Regions from separate parts of the Lysinibacillus sp. FSL R7-0073 genome, predicted to be linked through region 2. Evidence: riboswitches for the same ligand, from Rfam matches in the RefSeq annotation. Region 2 holds a riboswitch; each other region holds the start of a gene.
The links. A riboswitch is a leader RNA that binds a small molecule or an ion and turns the genes downstream of it on or off. The one in region 2 is predicted to bind thiamine pyrophosphate.
Positions count from the first base shown of each region.

Region 1 (3,201 bases), 2.3 Mb from region 2:
TAAACGTACATCTACACGATCTCATGCCGCTTCCAATGGTCAAGATTTTGCGATGAAGGATTCCGATTACTTATTGTATGAAGCAAACTTAAATACGCAACATAATTTATTGTTATTTACAAATAGAGGGAATTATATTTATCAGCCAGTCCACGAACTGCCTGATATTCGTTGGAAGGACCTTGGTCAGCATATTTCTAGTATTGTGCCAACAAGTGAAGATGAATCAATTATTGCGGTCTATGGTTTTGAAACATTTGAACAGCCAAATACGTATATTTTAACTGCTACGAAAGATGGTCAAATTAAACGTTCACCACTTGCAGATTATGCAGTGACGCGTTACTCGAAGCCGATTAAAACAATGAATGTTAAAGCGGGCGATGCCATGATTTATGCATCGTTTATGACGGATGATGTGGAACTGCTCTTAACAACTGATACGGCGTATGCAATTCGATTCCCTATCGAGGAATTGCCGGTTACTGGTGTGAAAACGGGCGGCGTTAAAGGTATTACGCTAAAAGATGGAGAAGCATTAGTAGGGGTCAATGTTCTACAGCCAGATGAAACACAATATGTCGTTATTGTGACACAACGAGGGGCTGTTAAGAAAATGAATGTCGCAGAGGTAGAAGTAGCAAGTCGTGCCAAACGTGGTCTTAAAGTCCTGACAGAATTAAAAGCAAATCCTCACCGAATTGTCGCTGTTATTCAAGCAACAGACGATGAGCAGGTTGTGATCGAAACTGAAAAAGGCGTCCAAGAGTTTATTGATGTTCAAACATTGACGCGTGCTGATCGCCATTCTAATGGTTCATTTAAAGTGGATATTGCAACAGATGGAGCCATTTCACATGTCTTAACGGCCAAAAAAGAACAAAAACCAAGCTAAAAATATGCCCAGTCTCTATATAGGAGAGCTGGGCTATTTGTTTGAGTGGAACAACTATCCAAAAATAGCATCTTGTCATTTTAGATCAACTATGGGTATAATAATCAACGAAAAGTTCATAGCGAAAGAATGTAGGGGGGCTAGTTATGGCTAGCTGAGATTGTGTCCGATAGACACTGACCCTTTGAACCTGATTTGGCTCGTACCAGCGTAGGGAACATCTATTCAAAAAAGCAAAAGTTTTGGAGATTGATTGCAATACGTCTGGGAGGAATCCTAGGCGTTTTTTTGTTTTCCAAGCAATATCTACTAACTGTATATTACGCTTTCTTCTGGTGAAACATTCATTCATGAACACTTTCATATTACAAACTGGGAGGAACTAGCATGAAAAAATGGTTATTTATCCTATTAGCTGCGCTATTGACGTTAGTAGGCTGTAGCGACAAGGAGGACAAGCAAACTGCTGATACAAAGAAAAAGGTGTCAGTGGTTCTCGATTGGACACCGAATACGAATCATACAGGATTGTATGTTGCGAAAAAGCTTGGTTATTTTGAAGAACAGGGCTTAGATGTTGATATTATTATGCCAGGAGAGGCAGGAGCCGATCAGCTCGTAGCTTCAGGTAAGGCAGAATTTGGCGTGAGCTATCAGGAGGGCATTACACAGGCTCGTGTTCAGGATGTGCCACTTGTCTCAATAGCGGCCATCATTCAGCATAATACATCTGGATTTGCTTCTGTAGCATCAAAGGGTATTACATCTCCAAAGGACTTTGAAGGAAAAACGTATGGTGGGTGGGGAGCACCACTCGAACAAGCCGTATTACAATCATTAATGCAAAAAGAAAACGCTGATAGTAATAAATTAGATATTGTCAATGCAGGAGATTTAGATTTCTTCACAATGATGAAAAAAGATATCGATTTTGCTTGGATTTATTATGCTTGGACAGGGATTGAGGCAGAGCTTCGTGGGGAAAAGATTAATATGCTGTATTTAACGGACTACAGTGATCAGTTAGATTACTATACACCTGTTTTAGCAACTAATGAAAAGATGATTCAAAACAATCCAGACATCGTCAAAGCTTTTGTTGCGGCTGCATCGAAGGGCTATGAATATGCAATCGAGTATCCGAATGAAACTGCTGATATTTTACTAGAAGCGGCACCGGACTTAGATAAAGAGTTAGTGCATAAAAGCCAAGAGTGGTTGGCTGATAAGTATCAGGATGACGCTAAACAATGGGGTGAGCAAAAGCTATCTGTATGGGAAAACTATGCTAAATGGATGTCGAGTAACAAAGTATTAGAAGGCGAATTTGATGCTAAACAGGCGTTTACGAATGAGTTCTTACCGAAAAAGGAGGCCAATTAACATGGCAAATTCATTAATCAGTGTCCAAATCATTCCGAAGACAGAGAAGTATGAGGATGTAATTCCTTATGTAGATGCGGCCATTGCAGTTATTGATGCATCTGGTGTGAAATATGAGGTTCATCCCCTTGAAACAACAATGGAAGGTGAGCTTACAACGCTTCTTCAAATCATTGAAAAAATGAATGTTAAGATGGTCGAGCTAGGAGCCATTAATGTCATTACACAAGTAAAAATTTTATATCAACAAAATGGGATTACAATGGCTACATTAACGGAGAAATATCAGTCATGAAACGGGCATTACAAAAGGGAAGGACGATAATTTTTATCGCCTTCCTCTTATTCATATGGGAGCTTGTTGTGCATATCGCTGATGTTCCTCCTTGGCTCCTTCCAGCACCAAGCATAATTGTAGAAGAAGGCTTTCAATCGTATCAGACATTCCTGCCACATGCTCTGGCTACCGTGCAATTAGCTTTATTAGGACTTGCTATTGGGGTGGGCTGTGGTCTAACAGTGGCAATTGTTTTGCATCGTTTTGCTTTCATTCGGTCATTATTTTATCCGATTCTCATTATGTCGCAAAACATACCCATTCTTGTGTTAGCACCGCTCCTTATTATTTGGTTTGGCTTTGGCTTATTACCAAAGCTCATTATTATTTGTCTAGTGTGCTTTTTCCCTATTGTCATTGCGGCAATGGACGGTTTTCGTCAAACAGCACCCGAGTTAAAGCATTACTTTGATATGATTGGTGCAACGAAGGCCCAAACGTTTTGGAAATTAGAATGGCCACATGCCTACCCAGCAATTTTCTCGGGCGTAAAAATTGCTGCTACTTATAGCGTAATGGGGGCAGTCATTGCGGAGTGGCTTGGTGCGAAAAAGGGAATTGGTGTATACATGACCTTAGCACAATC
Region 1 covers NZ_JBBPAS010000001.1:2,538,243-2,541,443, reverse strand. The annotation lists gene parC (DNA topoisomerase IV subunit A) at 1-895, shown strand, start outside; TPP riboswitch at 1,019-1,129, shown strand; gene MKY88_RS12545 (ABC transporter substrate-binding protein) at 1,283-2,278, shown strand; gene MKY88_RS12540 (thiamine-binding protein) at 2,280-2,573, shown strand; gene MKY88_RS12535 (ABC transporter permease) at 2,570-3,201, shown strand, end outside.
Region 1: linked by a shared signal. The riboswitch ahead of MKY88_RS12545 (ABC transporter substrate-binding protein) and the one ahead of thiC (phosphomethylpyrimidine synthase ThiC) in region 2 are both predicted to bind thiamine pyrophosphate.

Region 2 (3,201 bases):
AACAAGGCGCACCCCTCCAGTAGTGGAAATCAACGGTTTTAATTATGAAAGTAAGTAGCATTGACCTAGTACATTATCGACACTACAATCAAAAGGGAGGGGGACTTCAATATGGTGTATCTTGGAATGATTTTCTTTCAAATTGTCGCACCTATTTTAGTATTACTTGTACTAGGTGCTATTCTGCAAAAGAAATTTCGCTTTAACTTAAAAGCATTATCACAGCTTATTACATATTGTTTTATGCCTGCCGCTGTATTTATTAATTTATATGAGACGAGTATAAAACTGTCTGTTCTGGGGGAAGTTGGATTGTTTGTTGTGCTTTTTATTGGTAGTCAAATGTTACTCAGTCACTTTTTAGCGAAAGGGCTTGGACTCGCCAAAACTGAGGCAGCTGTTTTTAAAAATAGTGTAGTACTCATTAACTCTGGCAACTATGGTATTCCGGTAGCTCAAATGATTTTTGCCACTCAACCTATTGGTGTAGCCATCCAGGTTATACTCGTTATCTTCCAAAACATGACAACGTATACGTATGGTTTATATAATTTAATTTCCTCTACTAAATCGGGCATGACAATTTTAAAGGATTTTATAAAAATGCCTATTATACACGCTTTAATAATCGGTGTGGCCATGAATTATTTTGACATTGGCATTCCGCAGTTTATTAAAATACCTATAGACCATGTAGCAGATGGTTTTATTGCCGTTGCATTAATTACGCTAGGCGCCCAATTGTCTCAACTGGAGATTAAAACGATGTTTAATAAAACAGTATTCGTCAGCTGCTTGACGCGATTAATTATCGGTCCAGCCGTTGCTTTAGTCATTATTTATGCGCTCGGTTTAGACGGGGTTGTGGCACAATCGTTATTTATAGCGAGTGCTTTTCCCACATCCCGCAACAGTTCAAGTCTAGCATTAGAATATGATATAGAGTCGGCAACAGCTGCACAAACCGTTTTATTTTCGACCATTGTGAGTTGTATAACGGTCACGATTGTAATTTATATTGCTGATGTATTGTTTACCTAATAGAAATCAAAAATATTTAAATGATAACTTCCATCTCTTAGCAATATCTGCTAAACTAGCATCAAACTGAATAGTATTAACTAGGGGAGTCTGATGAGTCAGGCTGAGAGGGAAACGCATAGAGGTTTCTTGACCCTTTGGACCTGATCTGGCTCATACCAGCGTGGGAAAGTTAAGAAGCTATTGCATATTACGTGCAATCAATAGACCCTTTACATTCATGGCCGGATCCAATTATTTTTTTGGATTCGGCCTTTATTTATTTTGTTTGCTGGGTGAGCTAGAATCGGTCCTTGTTTAAACTACATTTAAGGGAGAGAAGTAGCTCATGTCAGCAATTAGTGCAAAGAACATTACGATTATGTCTAACTTTGAAGGAAGTAAAAAGGTTTATGTGGAAGGATCTCGTCCTGATATTTTAGTACCAATGCGTGAAATTACATTAAGTCCGACGACTGGTACCTTTGGGGATGAAGAAAATGCCCCAATTCGGGTGTATGATACGAGTGGACCATATACAGATCCGGTCTTCCACGTGGATATTACAAAGGGCTTACCTGCTTTACGAAGTGCTTGGATACAAGAGCGAGGGGATGTTGAGGAATACGGAGGGCGTACAATTAAACCTGAGGATAATGGTTTCAGTCGCGCTGATGATCCACGTATCCATGAAAATGTCTTCCCGGAATTGGTGAGAAAGCCTTTACGTGCAAAAAAGGGTAAAAATGTCACGCAGCTTCATTATGCTCGACGGGGAATTATTACACCTGAGATGGAGTTTGTAGCGATACGAGAAAATATGGACCCAGATTTCGTACGTTCAGAGATTGCAGCAGGCCGGGCTATTATGCCTGCCAATATTAATCATCCTGAGGCCGAGCCAATGATTATCGGTCGTAACTTCCATGTGAAGATTAATGCGAACATTGGGAATTCAGCTGTATCATCCTCGATTGCAGAGGAAGTGGAAAAAATGACATGGGCTACACGCTGGGGTGCTGATAATATTATGGATCTATCAACTGGCAAACATATTCATACAACGAGAGAATGGATAATTCGAAATGCTGCAGTACCAGTTGGGACAGTACCAATTTATCAGGCATTAGAAAAGGTAAATGGTGTGGCTGAGGATTTAACATGGGAGGTGTACCGTGATACGCTTATTGAACAAGCGGAGCAAGGGGTAGATTATTTCACTATTCATGCAGGTGTCCTTTTACGTTATGTCCCTCTTACGGCAAACCGTGTAACAGGCATTGTGTCTCGGGGTGGATCCATTATGGCGCAATGGTGTTTATACCATCATCAAGAGAACTTCCTCTATACTCATTTTGAGGAAATATGTGAAATTATGAAAGCTTATGATGTAGCCTTCTCATTAGGAGATGGCTTACGCCCAGGGTCAATCGCGGATGCTAACGATGAAGCACAATTTGCGGAGCTGGAAACATTAGGCGAATTAACGCAAATTGCATGGAAGCATGATGTTCAAGTAATGGTGGAGGGGCCAGGTCACGTTCCAATGCATTTGATTAAAGAGAATATGGACAAGCAATTAGAGGTTTGTAAGGAAGCCCCATTCTATACTTTAGGTCCATTGACAACAGATATTGCTCCAGGTTATGACCATATTACATCTGCTATTGGAGCAGCAATGATTGGTTGGTTTGGTACAGCTATGCTCTGCTATGTGACACCGAAGGAACATTTAGGATTACCTAATCGGGAGGATGTTCGAGTAGGGGTTATTACTTATAAGATTGCTGCACATGCTGCAGATTTAGCAAAGGGGCACCCAGGTGCACAACAACGGGATGATGCACTGTCAAAAGCGCGTTTCGAGTTCCGCTGGCGTGATCAATTTAACCTTTCTCTTGATCCAGAACGTGCAGTAGAATATCACGATGAAACATTACCAGCAGAGGGGGCAAAAACAGCACATTTTTGTTCAATGTGCGGTCCTAAATTTTGTAGCATGAGAATTTCTCAGGATATTCGTAATTATGCTAAGGAAAAGGATTTAAATACAACAGAGGCCATCCATGAAGGTATGAGGGAAAAGTCAGCGGAGTTTAAAAAGGCAGGTAGTCAAATCTATCAATAATAATAGTACAAGGCTTGTGTTGATTTACTAGACACGAGCCTTTTTTATGTTGG
Region 2 covers NZ_JBBPAS010000001.1:232,325-235,525, forward strand. The annotation lists gene MKY88_RS01115 (AEC family transporter) at 112-1,041, shown strand; TPP riboswitch at 1,114-1,228, shown strand; gene thiC (phosphomethylpyrimidine synthase ThiC) at 1,370-3,148, shown strand.

Region 3 (3,201 bases), 680 kb from region 2:
ATACCATTTTATCTGTTACACCAGGAGGCGGAACAGAAATCTATGGTTCACTTGCAAAAGCATATGAAAACCTAGCAGATATAAAACTGCAACGTAAGCATATTATTCTTTTAACGGATGGACAATCACAGCCAGGAAATTATGAAGATTTAATTGAACAAGGAAAAGATAACGGAATAACCTTATCGACAGTGGCTATTGGTCAAGATGCGGATGCTAACTTATTGGAAGCTCTGAGTGAGATGGGAAGCGGACGCTTCTACAATGTTATCGATGAGCAAACTATTCCTTCCATTTTATCTCGTGAAACAGCTATGATTTCTCGTACGTACATTGAGGATAATCCATTCTATCCAATACTCTATAATGCTGGGGGATGGAATACGCTATTTGCCAATGGCGTTCCACAAATGAATGCTTATATCGGAACAACTGCAAAGCAGGGTGCTACCGTCGTGGCTGAAAGCGAAAAGGAAGATCCGGTGTTAGCACAATGGCAATATGGTCTTGGCAAAACATTTGCGTTTACTTCTGATTCAACAGGAAAGTGGGCAGGCGACTGGGCAAGATGGCAGGACTGGGGCACATTTTGGCAAACGCTTATTTCACAAATGCTCCCAAGTTATAATGATGTTGCCTATGATGTAAGAGTAGAATCAGATGGATCCTTTATGATTACAGATCCTACAAATGAAGCAGCATTTTTAGATATTGTTGCGGTTAATGAAGCGGGTGAAGAGCTAGACACACAGCTTGAAACTATATCAGCTTCTCAGGTGCGAGCTGTAGTACAAGCTGAGCCGGGATTAATCTTCTTCCGTATCGCTGATGAAAAGGAAACGATTTATCAGGCAGGATTAAGTGTTCCCTATAGTGCTGAGTATGAACTTCTTCCTGCTAATGATAAATTAATAGAAGAATTAACCGAACAAACTGGTGGTGCTGTTTTAAAAGAACCACAAGAAGTGTTCCGTGACTTTATAAAGCAAGGGGCGGATCGTCAAAACATTGCGACATGGCTTCTCCTTGTAGGTATGCTCTTATTCTTTATTGATATTACAATAAGACGCTTTGGCTGGAATTTCCTAACGAAGCCGAAGAAAAAGGAGCAACTTGTAGAGAATCACTCCGTACAGGCAGAAGACACGAATGTGGCACAATTATTAAAGGGTATGAAAAAACGTCAATAATTTAATTTAGATGAAAGCAGTGCGAATTATTTCGCACTGCTTTTTGTATATACATGGAGAGAGAAATCCTCTAAGAAATACCAACGACATTATTTAATAAAGAGAGTGGGATTAAAATATTTTTCTAGCACCGTTTTACGCAAACTGCTAGCTATTACAATACCTAAGATTGCTCCAGTTGTACTTGATATTAAAAAGGCGGGCATGAAAAATAAGGCCGCTACGGATGTACCCATAAGTAACATTGCATAGGGAACTGCTACAAGCGATGCGAGAAGACCCGTGCCAATCACTTCACCCACACCAGCTAACCACATTTTACTGCTATATTTATAGGCAAGCCCCGCGCATAATGCACCAATAATACTACCAGGAATGGCTAAGAGAGAGCCTGTTCCTGTAAGGATACGAATGATAGCCGTAATAAAGGCAACTACCACTGTAGGTACGGGTCCAAGTATAATGGCTCCTACTACGTTAATAGCATGCTGCACAGGGTAGGCACGAGCAATCCCAGTTGGAATGGAGATAAACGTAGAACCTGCAACGGCAATCGCTACTAATAAAGCCATAATTGTTAATTTACGAATAGACATGATAGTGCGCTCCTTTTCGTTTTAGCCACTAGAAACATGAAAAAAGCCGCTTCCTTCAAACGACAGGAAGCGGCCTTGCTTATACACTGAAAATAGCAAGAAGCGCCACTTCCCTCCGCTAGCATGAACTAGATCAGGTTCGAAGGGTCCGTATATAACCATATACGTCTCAGCCTTTAAAAGACTCCCCTAGTGGTAAGTATTTTTCTATTTTTTAGAAGTGTAACATACTACAATCAATAGTCAATAAGCTTTGACGATTAGTGTGAATCTGGATGCATAAGCTGTGGCGCCTTTTTCAATGTCCAAATTAGGGCAAGGAAGAAGCAAGCTAATAAGATAATTGCACCAAAAATATAAGGACTGTTCATATTCCAGTCAAATAAGAAACCAGCCAAAGCGGGTCCGATCATATTTCCAAGGCTCATATAGGCATTATTCAAGCCGGCTGCAAACCCTTGCTCTGTTCCAGCAAGTTTGGAGATGAGTGTATTAACAGCTGGACGAATTAACGTTGTTGCCGTAGAGAAGATGGTTGCTACAACTAATATTAGTGCAAAACCTGAAACAAATAATATTAAGAAAATAGCAACGGAAGCAATAAATAAATTGACCAAAACTACTTTCATTTCACCAAAGCGTTTAAAGAGTGGCGTTATGATAAACATCTGTACAATTACCCCAAATGCTCCACCAACCACTAGAATGGTGGCAATATCGCCAGGTGAGTAATTAAATTTTTCTGTCACAAATAGTGATAAGGTTGTTTGGAAGTTAGCAATCCCAAATGAGAATACCATCATAATAATTAACATAACAAAATAAGGCATATGTACAGAGCGAGCCATCTGTTTCACCAGATTATCTTGCTTTTGTCTATTTTGCGCAGTTATTGGCTTTGTAGATGGTAATAAAAAGTACGATAAAATAGACGCTAAAATGGCGGCAGCTCCCGCCATGAAAAATGGAAAATGTAAGCTAACCTTTGCGAGGAAACCACCAATTCCAGGGCCAATCATAAAGCCGAATGACATCGCAGCTCCTAACATACTCATTCCTTTTCCGCGTTCTTTATAAGTTGTCACGTCTGCTACAAAAGCCATAATAGGAGGTGCAACAAATGCAGAGCCAAGGCCACCTAAAAAGCGTGCCAAAAAGAGCATCCAAACATCTGTAGAAAGGCCAAAACCGATTTGTGCAAGTCCTGTTAGTATAAGACCGAAAATAATTAAATTTTTCCGCCCATACAGGTCAGAAAGATTCCCAGCAATTGGAGAAAATACGAATTGTGCCAAGGCGAACGTTGCAATAAGCATGCCTAGAACTTGTCCTGCTGCTCCAAATATTCTTAAATATTCCGGCATTACAGGAATAATAATTCCAATACTCCCCATTGCGATAAACATGTTAAACAT
Region 3 covers NZ_JBBPAS010000001.1:916,601-919,801, forward strand. The annotation lists gene MKY88_RS04295 (VWA domain-containing protein) at 1-1,190, shown strand, start outside; gene thiW (energy coupling factor transporter S component ThiW) at 1,280-1,786, opposite strand; TPP riboswitch at 1,880-1,987, opposite strand; gene MKY88_RS04305 (MFS transporter) at 2,047-3,201, opposite strand, start outside.
Region 3: linked by a shared signal. The riboswitch ahead of thiW (energy coupling factor transporter S component ThiW) and the one ahead of thiC (phosphomethylpyrimidine synthase ThiC) in region 2 are both predicted to bind thiamine pyrophosphate.

Region 4 (3,201 bases), 3.4 Mb from region 2:
ATTTCTTTGCATGAACTTTGATTTTCGACATTATTTCCTAGGAAATGATTAATGTACAAGGTATTTTAATTCTTGTTGTCTTAATTCGACACGTCTAATTTTACCAGATGCAGTTTTGGGTAACTCTGTAACAAATTCAATAGCACGTGGATATTTATAAGGTGCCGTTAATGATTTCACATGATTTTGAAGGATTTGAATAAGCTCTTGATTACCATTGACACCATTATGAAGGATAATAAATGCTTTAACGATGTTCCCGCGAACCTTATCGGGGCTTGCAATGACAGCAACCTCTTTCACAGTCGGATGCTTCATCAATGCATCCTCTACTTCAAAAGGTCCAATTGTATAACCTGAGGAAATAATAACATCATCTCCGCGACCTTCAAACCAAAAGTAGCCGTCCGCATCTTTATAAGCTCGATCCCCAGTTATATACCAATCACCACGGAATTGTAAATTTGTACGTTCAGGATCATTTAAATATTTTTTAAAAAGTGCAGGTGTTTCTCGATGAACAGCAATATCACCAACTTCTCCTATAGCAACTGGCTCACCAAAATCGTCTATAATTTCAACGGTATTGCCTGGCGTAGGTTTGCCCATCGAACCAATTCTTGCCTCCATACCTACCATAGTCCCTACAAGAAGTGTATTCTCAGTTTGACCATAACCATCTCGCACTTGTAGATGGAAAGTGTCCCAGAATTTTTTAATGACTTCACTGTTCAACGGCTCACCTGCTGAAACAGATTGTCGAATTGTGCTGATATCATACTCCTGTAAATTTTCAAGCGCTGCCATAAAACGATATTCAGTCGGTGTGCAACATAAGACATTCATTTTAAATTTTTCAAGCAACGCTAAATACGTTGCTGCATCAAACTTTCCTTTATAAACAAATGCAGTGGCACCGCTCCCTAAAATCGCGAGAAACGGACTCCAAATCCATTTTTGCCATCCTGGTGCTGCTGTTGCCCATACAATATCACTTTCTTCTACACCTAGCCAATTTGGGGCTGTTGTCCGTAAATGTGCATAGCCCCAACTATGTGTATGCACTGCAGCTTTCGGATTTCCTGTTGTGCCACTTGTATAAGCTAAAAAGGCATGGTCTGTACTTTTTGTTGGTGTAGAACTTATGTAAGTTGTTGGTTGCTTTCGCATTTTGTCTAATAACGGCTGCCATGGCTCATGTGCATTTCCGATAACAAATTGCTGTATATCTTGTAAATTTCCTACTTGATTAAATTGCTCAATATAAGGCTCAAAGGCTACAACTGCTTTAGCATCAGCATGATGAATACGATACTCAATATCTTTAGTTCTTAGCATTTCAGAGCTTGGAATGATCGTTAAACCCGCTTTTAATGCAGCAATATAGACAATGTATGCTTCTACTGAGCGTGGTACCATTACTAAAATGACATCACCTTTAGTTAATCCATTTTTCGTAAAAACATGTGCCGCCTGATTTGCTCTTTCAAGTAAATGTGCATAGGTGATAAATTGTACATCAGAATGCTCATCATAAATAATCAATGCATTTTTAGTTAAATCCTTTGCATATTTTTCAAATTCATCTGTTATGTTATACCATTCTGGTGCTACTAATTCTTGTCTATTCATGGCAATTGCCCCCTTTTGTTAAGACACATTATACTCCTTTCTTAGTATTTTCAATGGTTTACACTTGATTTAAGTAAAGTCATGACAACTATCATGCTTAGCTATATGGCATCAGTCACGTTTTGTCGATAGGAAAACTCGCTATTGAATACATATAAAAAGTATGGTACATTTTGGTCAACTAAAAGCAAGATTGCAGGGGGACTCATAAAGAGTTGAGAAGGTAAAACCTGACCCTTTGAACCTGTTAGTTAATACTGACGTAGGGAGCAATGAACATCGTTTTTTCAGATGAAAGGCTCTTTTTCGTGCGTTTTTACACAAAAAGGGCCTTTTTTGCATGCTTACGTCCACCCATAAAGGAGGACAAAAATGATTTTTCAAACAGTTCGTCAACAACAACCGCTTATTCACTGTATAACTAATTATGTCGTGGCTAATTTCCAAGCAAATGGCCTATTGGCATTAGGTGCCTCTCCTGTCATGGCTGATGATAGCCATGAGGTTGAGGAAATGGTCGCCATTGCAGACGCTCTTTTAATCAATATTGGTACACTAAATGCTCGAACAAAAGAGTCGATGCTGTTAGCAGGAAAAAAAGCAAATTCCCTTGGCATTCCTGTTATATTAGATCCGGTTGGCGCAGGTGCCACAGTTTATCGCAAGGAAACCATACACCTATTACTTACAGCGATACAATTTTCAGTCATACGCTGTAACAAAGGAGAGCTTGCGGCATTAGCCAATGTGGAATGGCAACAAAAAGGTGTTGATAGTGGTGAGGGATTTATTGCCATAGAGAAAGAGGCTACATTATTGGCTCAACGCTACAACTGTATGGTCATTGTTACAGGCAAACATGATTTTATGACAGACGGTGTGCAGAGCCAATGGATTACTGGTGGAAATTCACAAATGACTGAAGTAACTGGTACAGGCTGTTTACTTAGTGCTATATGTGGAGCAGCCTACTCTGCAGGAGAAGATCCGTATAGCCAATTAGCGGAAACACTCACATACTACAAAAAAGCAGCTGAGTTAGCATCCGCATTTACAGAGGATATCGGGGATATTCAAATTGCTTTGCTTAATGCCTTACATCGTCTTTCAAAGGAGGGTGAGGCTTCATGCATATTGTAACGACAATTGCAGGCTCAGATAGTGGCGGTGGCGCTGGCATTCAGGCTGATTTAAAAACATTCCAGGAATTAGGGGTTTTTGGCACTTCAGTTATTACAGCTTTAACTGCTCAAAATACACTTGGTGTAACAGGGGTTTTCCCAATTGAAGTTGACTTTGTTGAAAAACAATTTCATGCATTAATAGAAGATTTTTCGATTTCTGCGATTAAAACAGGGATGCTTTATTCCTCGGAAATTATCCAAAGTATCGCACACATTATTGACGATTTAAAAATCCCACTGATTGTTGATCCAGTTATGATTGCAAAAGGTGGAGAAAGCTTATTACAACAAGAAGCTATCGAGGCCATGCGCATGTCTTTACTACCTCTTGCTACAATTGTGACACCAAATATACCGGAAGCAGAGGCACTTACAGGAAGAAAAA
Region 4 covers NZ_JBBPAS010000001.1:3,584,761-3,587,961, forward strand. The annotation lists gene mbcS (acyl-CoA synthetase MbcS) at 49-1,632, opposite strand; TPP riboswitch at 1,820-1,918, shown strand; gene thiM (hydroxyethylthiazole kinase) at 2,005-2,772, shown strand; gene thiD (bifunctional hydroxymethylpyrimidine kinase/phosphomethylpyrimidine kinase) at 2,760-3,201, shown strand, end outside.
Region 4: linked by a shared signal. The riboswitch ahead of thiM (hydroxyethylthiazole kinase) and the one ahead of thiC (phosphomethylpyrimidine synthase ThiC) in region 2 are both predicted to bind thiamine pyrophosphate.